DNA from 2 places in the Streptomyces sp. PsTaAH-124 genome. Region 2 is predicted to be linked to the other one. Evidence: predicted binding sites of a transcription regulator. Region 2 holds the regulator's gene; the other holds the start of a gene.
What was found. Region 2 encodes HrcA, which represses chaperone genes, less so after heat shock. Its sites were predicted from a motif close to TTNGCACTCNGNNNNNCNGAGTGCNAA; they were not measured.
Positions count from the first base shown of each region.

Region 1: groL (chaperonin GroEL) is a predicted target of HrcA. The motif match lies at 2,573-2,599, and genes of this name have one in related genera.

Region 1 covers NZ_KB892167.1:38,191-42,605, reverse strand. The annotation lists gene B086_RS0114055 (MFS transporter) at 1-144, opposite strand, end outside; gene B086_RS0114050 (VOC family protein) at 279-632, shown strand; gene groL (chaperonin GroEL) at 788-2,410, opposite strand; gene B086_RS0114040 (cold-shock protein) at 2,732-2,935, opposite strand; gene B086_RS0114035 (MoaD/ThiS family protein) at 3,367-3,642, opposite strand; gene thrC (threonine synthase) at 3,639-4,415, opposite strand, start outside.
Region 2 covers NZ_KB892206.1:311,504-315,918, reverse strand. The annotation lists gene hemW (radical SAM family heme chaperone HemW) at 1-189, shown strand, start outside; gene B086_RS0133300 (DUF3097 domain-containing protein) at 214-1,017, opposite strand; gene B086_RS0133295 (MBL fold metallo-hydrolase) at 1,050-1,787, opposite strand; gene hrcA (heat-inducible transcriptional repressor HrcA) at 2,099-3,115, shown strand; gene dnaJ (molecular chaperone DnaJ) at 3,116-4,252, shown strand; gene B086_RS0133280 (nitronate monooxygenase) at 4,385-4,415, shown strand, end outside.

The sequences.
Region 1 (4,415 bases), on a different contig from region 2:
CAGCTTCGGCAGCTCCGAGACGATCGGGATCACCAGGGTCTGCATCAGCGAGACCACGATGCCGCCGAAGGCCAGGACGGCCACGATGGCGTTGGGTCTGGGCAGGGCCTCGGCGGCGGTGGGCCGGGCGGGTGCGTCGGACATGGAAGAGGTCTCCGGGAGGGCAGGGGTACTTGACTCAAGCAACCATAATTCGACTTGATTGACTTAAGCAAGCTAAATGGGCGACGGCCGGAGACTCTGCGGCGTGGTTCGCCGGTCTGCCTATGCTCAGGCCCATGGCACTGGAATGGGAACAGATCATCGTCGACTCCGCCGACCCCGTCGCTCTCGGGCGCTGGTGGGCCGAGGCCCTCGGCTGGGTCGTGGTCGACGAGTCCGAGGAGATCATCGAGATCCGGCCCGAGCCGGACCGGATGCCGGGCCTCCTCTTCGTGCCTGTCCCCGAGGGCAAGACGGCGAAGAACAGGCTGCACCCCGACTTCCGCCCCGACGACCAGGAGGCCGAGGTCGCGCGGCTGCTCTCCCTCGGCGCCCGGCGCGCCGACACCGCGCGGGACGGGCAGCACTGGGTGACCCTCCTCGACCCGGAGGGCAACGAGTTCTGCGTCCTGAGCGCGCGTAAGAGCTGAGCGGGGTCGCTGCCGGAGAGCCCGGGAACCGGCTGCGCCCGGCTGCGGCCGACGAGTCCCGGCCGCGGGCGGTCGCCCCGGAAACGCCCGAGGGCGGCACCCCCTGTCTCCAGGGAGTGCCGCCCTCGGCAGGGACGGGCTGATCCGCGGGCGGATCAGAAGTCCATGTCACCGCCCGGCATGCCGCCCGGAGCGGCCGCGGCGGCCTTCTCCGGCTTGTCGGCGATGACGGCCTCGGTGGTGAGGAACAGCGCGGCGATCGACGCGGCGTTCTGGAGCGCGGAGCGCGTCACCTTCGCCGGGTCGATGATGCCCTCGCCGACCAGGTCGACGTACTCGCCGGTCGCGGCGTTCAGGCCGTGGCCCGGGGTCAGGTTGCGCACCTTCTCCACCACGACACCGCCCTCGAGGCCGGCGTTGACGGCGATCTGCTTCAGCGGGGCTTCCAGGGCCAGCTTGACGGCGGCGGCACCGGTGGCCTCGTCGCCCTCCAGCTCCAGCTTCTCGAACACCTGGGAGGCCTGGAGCAGGGCCACGCCACCACCGGCGACGATGCCCTCCTCGACGGCCGCCTTGGCGTTGCGCACGGCGTCCTCGATGCGGTGCTTGCGCTCCTTCAGCTCCACCTCGGTGGCGGCACCGGCCTTGATGACGGCCACGCCGCCCGCGAGCTTGGCCAGGCGCTCCTGGAGCTTCTCGCGGTCGTAGTCCGAGTCGCTGTTCTCGATCTCGGCGCGGATCTGGTTGACCCGGCCGCCGACCTGCTCGGAGGAGCCGGCGCCGTCGACGATGGTGGTCTCGTCCTTGGTGATGACCACCTTGCGGGCCTTGCCCAGCAGGTCGAGGGTGGCGTTCTCCAGCTTGAGGCCGACCTCCTCGGAGATGACCTCGCCGCCGGTGAGGATGGCGATGTCGCCGAGCATGGCCTTGCGGCGGTCGCCGAAGCCCGGGGCCTTGACGGCGACGGACTTGAAGGTGCCGCGGATCTTGTTGACGACCAGGGTCGACAGGGCCTCGCCCTCGACGTCCTCGGCGATGATCAGCAGCGGCTTGCCCGACTGCATGACCTTCTCCAGGAGCGGGAGCAGGTCCTTGACCGAGGAGATCTTGGAGTTGGCGATGAGGATGTACGGGTCCTCGAGCACCGCCTCCATGCGCTCCATGTCGGTCGCGAAGTAGGCGGAGATGTAGCCCTTGTCGAAGCGCATGCCCTCGGTGAGCTCGAGCTCGAGCCCGAAGGTCTGCGACTCCTCGACGGTGATGACGCCTTCCTTGCCGACCTTGTCCATGGCCTCGGCGATCAGCTCGCCGATCTGGGTGTCGGCGGCGGAGATGGAGGCGGTGGAGGCGATCTGCTCCTTGGTCTCGACCTCCTTGGCCTGGTCGAGCAGGGCGGCGGAGACGGCCTCGACGGCCTTCTCGATACCGCGCTTCAGGGCCATCGGATTGGCACCGGCGGCCACGTTGCGCAGGCCCTCGCGGACCAGGGCCTGGGCCAGCACGGTCGCGGTGGTCGTACCGTCGCCGGCAACGTCGTCCGTCTTCTTGGCGACTTCCTTGACCAGCTCGGCGCCGATCTTCTCGTACGGGTCCTCGAGCTCGATCTCCTTGGCGATGGAGACACCATCGTTGGTGATCGTGGGGGCGCCCCACTTCTTCTCGAGGACGACGTTGCGACCCTTGGGGCCGAGCGTCACCTTGACGGCGTCCGCGAGCTGGTTCATGCCGCGCTCGAGGCCGCGCCGTGCCTCCTCGTCGAACGCGATGATCTTGGCCATGTGAAGTGGTCCCTCCAGGACTGGGGGTGATTCCTTCGGACCGCGCCCGCGCCCGCGACGGACGGCTCGCCGGCCTCGTGGTTCCTTGCCCCACCCGGCCTGCGGGCCTCACCGACCCGGTCCTCGTTGTCACTCTCACCTTCAGAGTGCTAACGCCAATGATTAGCACTCGGCATGGTCGAGTGCAAGCGCCTCTGGCGGGGAGCGCGCCTCGACCGGCCGGGATCAGCCGGAGGCGAACAGAGGGGAGGGGGCGGGGCCCGGCGGGCAGGACGAAGGGCCCACACCCGGCAAGGTGTGGGCCCTTCGCGTGACGTACGTTCAGGCGGTGACGCGAACCATGTCGGCCTGCGGGCCCTTCTGACCCTGCGAGATCTCGAACTCGACCCGCTGGCCCTCTTCCAGCGTGCGGTAGCCGTCCATCTGGATCGCGCTGTAGTGGACGAAGACGTCCGCACCACCGTCGACCGCGATGAAGCCGTACCCCTTCTCCGCGTTGAACCACTTGACGGTGCCCTGAGCCATGCCTAACTCCCCTATTACTGGCCCTTGCACAGATCCGCACTTCGCGGATCCGGGTCAGACCTCACCGCCCGTGAATCGGGGGCGTGCGCCGGAACGCGTCGACCGCGGCTGAATGTATCTGTCCAACTGCCGTCTGCAACAGGTCAATCGGACGAGAAATCCGGGCGGGAGCGGTCCGGAATGTGACGCGAATTCAGCCGAACCCCGGGCAAGTCGGGCCCCATAAACACCGCAAAAGCCGCAAAATACCCGCGGATTTTGGCTGTTTCTCATCGGCGGGCGGCAGAAATCAAGGGGCGCTCGACCGGGAGATCCGGGGCGCCTTCCCCAACTCTACCGCGCTCAATCACATGGAATTGCCCCCTCCGCTTCTCCCGCGGAGGGGGCAATTCACCGGATACTCCGATCACCGTCATTACCGACGGTAATGATCAGCCGCCGGCGACCGCCGGGATGATCGAGACGCCCGCGCCGTCCGGGGTGGCCGTCTCCAGGCCCTGCTCGAAACGGACGTCGTCGTCGTTGACGTAGACGTTGACGAAGCGGCGCAGCTTGCCCTGGTCGTCCAGGACGCGCGCGGCGATGCCCGTGTGGTTCTTCTCCAGGTCGGAGATGACCTCGGCGAGGGTGGCGCCGTCGGCGCTCACCTCGGCCCGCCCGCCGGTGTAGGTGCGCAGGATGGTGGGGATGCGAACGGTCACGCTCATGCGAGGCCAGCCTCTCGGAAGGAGTCCAGGGTGGGGCGGATGGTGGCGGTCAGACCGGTACCGGCCACCGCGTCCAGGGTCTTGAGGCCGTCACCGGTGTTGAGCACGACGGTGGTCTTCGACGGGTCGAGCAGACCGCTCTCGACGAGCTTTTTGGTGACGCCGACCGTCACCCCGCCCGCGGTCTCCGCGAAGATGCCCTCGGTGCGGGCCAGCAGCTTGATCGCGTCGACGACCTGCTCGTCCGTCACGTCCTCCACGGCGCCGCCGGTGCGGCGCGCGATGTCCAGGACGTAGGGGCCATCGGCCGGGTTGCCGATGGCGAGGGACTTGGCGATGGTGTCCGGCTTCTGCGGGCGCACCACGTCGTGTCCGGCCTTGAAGGCGGTGGAGACCGGCGAGCAGCCCTCGGCCTGGGCGCCGAAGATCTTGTACGGCTTGTCCTCGACCAGGCCGAGCGCGATCAGCTCGCGCAGGCCCTTGTCGACCTTGGTGAGCTGGGAGCCGGAGGCGATCGGGACGACGATCTGGTCGGGCAGCCGCCAGCCGAGCTGCTCGCAGATCTCGTACGCCAGCGTCTTGGAGCCCTCGGCGTAGTACGGCCGCAGGTTGACGTTCACGAAGCCCCAGCCCTCGCCGGCCGGGTCGCCGATCAGCTCGGAGCAGAAGCGGTTCACATCGTCGTAGTTGCCCTCGATGCCGACGAGTTCGCCGCCGTAGATCGCGGCCATGACGACCTTGCCCTGCTCCAGGTCGTGCGGGATGAACACGCA
Region 2 (4,415 bases):
ATCCTGCTGGAGCTGCGGCTGCGCGAGGGCGTACCGCTGGACCTGCTGCGCGAGGCGGGCCTCGCGGCCGCCCGCCGGGCGCTGTCGGACGGCCTGCTCCAGCAAGAGCCGTACGACACCGGGCGCGCGGCGCTCACCCTGCGCGGCCGGCTGCTGGCGGACGCGGTGGTACGGGACCTGGTGGACTGAGCGACCCGGGCCGGCCGGGCGGCTCTACGCCGGCTCCGTCACGAAATCGATCAGTTGCTCGACCCGGCCCAGCAGCTCCGGCTCCAGATCCTTGTACGACCGCACCCGGGAGAGGATCTGCTGCCAGGCCGCGCCCGTGTGGTCCGGCCAGCCCAGGGCGCGGCAGACCCCGGTCTTCCAGTCCTGGCCGCGCGGGATCCGGGGCCACGCCTCGATGCCCAGCGAGGACGGCTTCACGGCCTCCCAGACGTCGATGTACGGGTGCCCGACGACGAGCGCGTGCTCACTGGTGACCGCCTCGGCGATCCGCCACTCCTTGCTGCCCGGGACGAGATGGTCCACGAGGACGCCGAGGCGGGCGTCCGGGCCGGGCGCGAACTCCTCGACGATCGCGGGCAGGTCGTCCACGCCCTCCAGGTACTCCACGACGACGCCCTCGATGCGCAGGTCGTCGCCCCACACCTTCTCGACCAGCTCGGCGTCGTGCCGCCCCTCCACGTAGATGCGCCCGGCGCGGGCCACGCGCGCGCGTGCGCCGGGGACGGCGACCGAACCGGAGGCGGTGCGGGTGGGACGTACCGGACCCGAGGCGGGCCGCACCAGCGTCACCGGGCGGCCCTCCAGCAGGAAGCCCCCGGGCTGGAGCGGGAAGACGCGGTGCTTGCCGAAGCGGTCCTCCAGGGTCACCGTGCCCGCCTCGCAGCGGATCACCGCCCCGCAGAATCCGGTCGCCGGTTCCTCGACCACGAGCCCCGGCTCGGCCGCCACCCCGGGCACGGCCCGCGGCTTCTTCCAGGGCGGGGTGAGGTCGGCGGAGTACTGGCGCATTCGAGTGACGATAGGGAGATCCGGGGCCGCGGTCAGCGCGACACGCCGAAGCGGTCGGCCAGCGCGTCGCGCTGGGCCCGGACGAAGGCGGCGTCGACCACCGCGCCGTGCCCGGGGACGTAGAGCGCGTCCTCGCCGCCCAGTACGAGGAGCCGGTCCAGCGCGGCGGGCCAGCGGGACGGCGCCGCGTCCGGACCCGCCTGCGGCTCGCCGGACTCCTCGACCAGGTCGCCGCAGAAGACCACCGGCCGTCCGCCCGGCACCGGCACCAGCACCGCCAGGTCGTGCGTGCTGTGCGCGGCGCCCAGGTCTGCCAGTACCGCCTCCCGGCCGCCGCCCAGCGGCAGGGCCAGCCGCCCGCTGACCTCGCGGCCGGGGACCGGGAGGGCCGCGGCGGCCTCCTCGGCCGCCGCCGCGTCGAGTCCCTGGCGCACCGCGTCCTCGCGCAGCTCCGCGCGCCCGCGCGCGTCGCCGAGCACCGTGCGCGTCCCCTCGGCGGCGAGGATCTCGGCGCCGTCGAACGCCGCCGCCCCGAGCACATGGTCGAAGTGGGGGTGCGTCAGCGCGAGATGTGTCACATCGCCGCCGGTCAGCTCGCGCGCCCGCGCGCGCAGCCGAGCGCCCTCGGCCAGGCAGGAGCCCGCGTCCACCATCAGCGCCGCCCCGGCTCCGGCGACCAGCCCGACCGTGCAGTCCCACCCCGCCAGCCGCACCCGCCCCACGCCGTCCGCCAGCCGCTCCCACCCGAGCTCTTCCCAAGTCACGGTCATACCGGAACGCTAGGGCCTCTCGTTCGGATCATGCCGGGCTCGCGTGCCCTGGCGCCGCACCTCGCCGCGTTGTCGTCGGTTGCCATGGCTCCGCCATGCCGCCCTCCTCCGCCTTGCGAGGCACGGCACCAGACCCCGCTCCCTCATCCGGCCTGATCCGAACGAAAGACCCTGGCCTTCCCCGGACCGGTCACCTGGACCAGTCTTGCCCCGGGCGTACCCCACGGCCGTACACTGGGCCGGGGAATGCTGGCACTCGTATGCGCCGAGTGCCAGGCGGAAGCCGAGGGACGACTCTGGAGGTGTGCGCGATGCTCAGCGAGCGACGGCTTCAGGTGCTGCGCGCCATCGTCCAGGACTACGTCGGCACCGAGGAGCCGGTGGGCTCCAAGGCCCTCACCGAGCGGCACAACCTCGGCGTCTCACCGGCCACGGTCCGCAACGACATGGCGGCCCTGGAGGACGAGGGCTTCATCGCCCAGCCGCACACCAGCGCGGGCCGGATCCCCACCGACAAGGGGTACCGCCTCTTCGTCGACAAGCTGGCCGGGGTCAAGCCGATGACCGCGCCCGAGCGGCGTGCCATCCAGAACTTCCTCGACGGCGCCGTCGACCTCGACGACGTGGTGGCCCGCACGGTGCGGCTGCTGGCGCAGCTGACCCGGCAGGTCGCCGTGGTGCAGTACCCGTCGCTGACCCGTTCGACCGTGCGGCACGTGGAACTGCTCGCGCTCGCACCCGCGCGCGTGATGCTCGTGCTGATCACGGACACCGGCCGGGTCGAGCAGCGGATGATCGACTGCCCGGCGCCCTTCGGCGAGACGTCCCTCGCGGACCTGCGGGCGCGGCTGAACAGCCGGGTCGCGGGCCGCCGCTTCGCGGACGTGCCGCAGCTGGTCGAGGACCTCCCCGACGGGTTCGACCTGGAGGACCGGGGCACGGTCGCCACCGTGCTGTCCACCCTCCTGGAGACCCTCGTCGAGGAGAACGAGGAGCGGCTGATGATCGGCGGCACCGCCAACCTCACCCGCTTCGGACACGACTTCCCCCTCACCATCCGGCCCGTGCTGGAGGCGCTGGAGGAGCAGGTCGTCCTGCTGAAGCTGCTCGGTGAGACACAGGACCAGGGCATGACCGTGCGCATCGGTCACGAGAACGCCCACGAAGGACTCAACTCCACGTCCATCGTGTCGGTCGGCTACGGTTCGGGCGGCGAGGCAGTGGCCAAGCTCGGCGTGGTCGGACCGACCCGCATGGACTACCCGGGAACGATGGGAGCGGTACGCGCAGTGGCACGGTACGTCGGACAGATCCTGGCGGAGTCGTAAGTGGCCACGGACTACTACGCCGTTCTCGGCGTGCGCCGCGACGCGTCGCAGGATGAGATCAAGAAGGCGTTCCGGCGGCTCGCGCGCGAGCTGCACCCGGACGTCAACCCCGATCCGAAGACCCAGGAGCGGTTCAAGGAGATCAACGCCGCCTACGAGGTGCTGTCGGACCCGCAGAAGAAGCAGGTCTACGACCTCGGCGGGGATCCCCTCTCGCAGTCCGGCGGGGCCGGTGCGGGCGGCTTCGGCGCCGGTTCCTTCGGCAACTTCTCCGACATCATGGACGCGTTCTTCGGCACGGCCTCGCAGCGCGGACCGCGCTCGCGCACGCGCCGCGGCCAGGACGCCATGATCCGGCTGGAGGTCGAGCTGGACGAGGCGGCCTTCGGCACCACGAAGGACATCCAGGTCGACACCGCCGTCGTGTGCACCACGTGCAGCGGCGAGGGCGCGGCCCCGGGCACCACCGCCCAGACCTGCGACATGTGCCGCGGCCGCGGTGAGGTCTCGCAGGTCACCCGGTCCTTCCTGGGCCAGGTCATGACCTCGCGGCCCTGCCCGCAGTGCCAGGGCTTCGGCACCGTCGTGCCCACCCCGTGCCCGGAGTGCGCGGGCGACGGCCGCATCCGCGCCCGCCGCACCCTGACGGTGAAGATCCCGGCCGGTGTGGACAACGGCACCCGCATCCAGCTCGCGGGCGAGGGCGAGGTCGGCCCCGGCGGCGGCCCGGCCGGTGACCTCTACGTCGAGATCCACGAGCTGCCGCACGCCGCCTTCCAGCGGCGCGGCGACGACCTGCACTGCACGGTCACCCTGCCGATGACGGCGGCGGCCCTGGGCACCAAGGTGCCGCTGGAGACGCTGGACGGCCTGGAGGAGGTCGACATCCGGCCGGGCACCCAGTCCGGCCAGTCGATCCCGCTGCACGAGCGGGGCGTCACGCATCTGCGCGGCGGCGGCCGGGGCGACCTCATCGTGCACGTCGAGGTGCAGACGCCGACCAAGCTCGACCCCGAGCAGGAGCGCCTGCTGCGGGAACTGGCCGGGCTGCGCGGCGAGGAGCGCCCCCAGGGGCAGTTCCAGCCCGGCCAGCAGGGCCTGTTCTCGCGGCTGAAGGACGCGTTCAACGGACGCTGAGCGTCCCCGCCCGGCCGCGACCGGGCGGGGAAGCGCTCCCCAGGGCAGCCACCGGTATCGGTGGCTGCCTTTGGCATATGCCAGAGGACGCCCGGATGCGGCGGCGTGCCGCAGACGTGACACCATGCGGTCATGTCCTCCGCATTGTCCGCGCTGACCGATC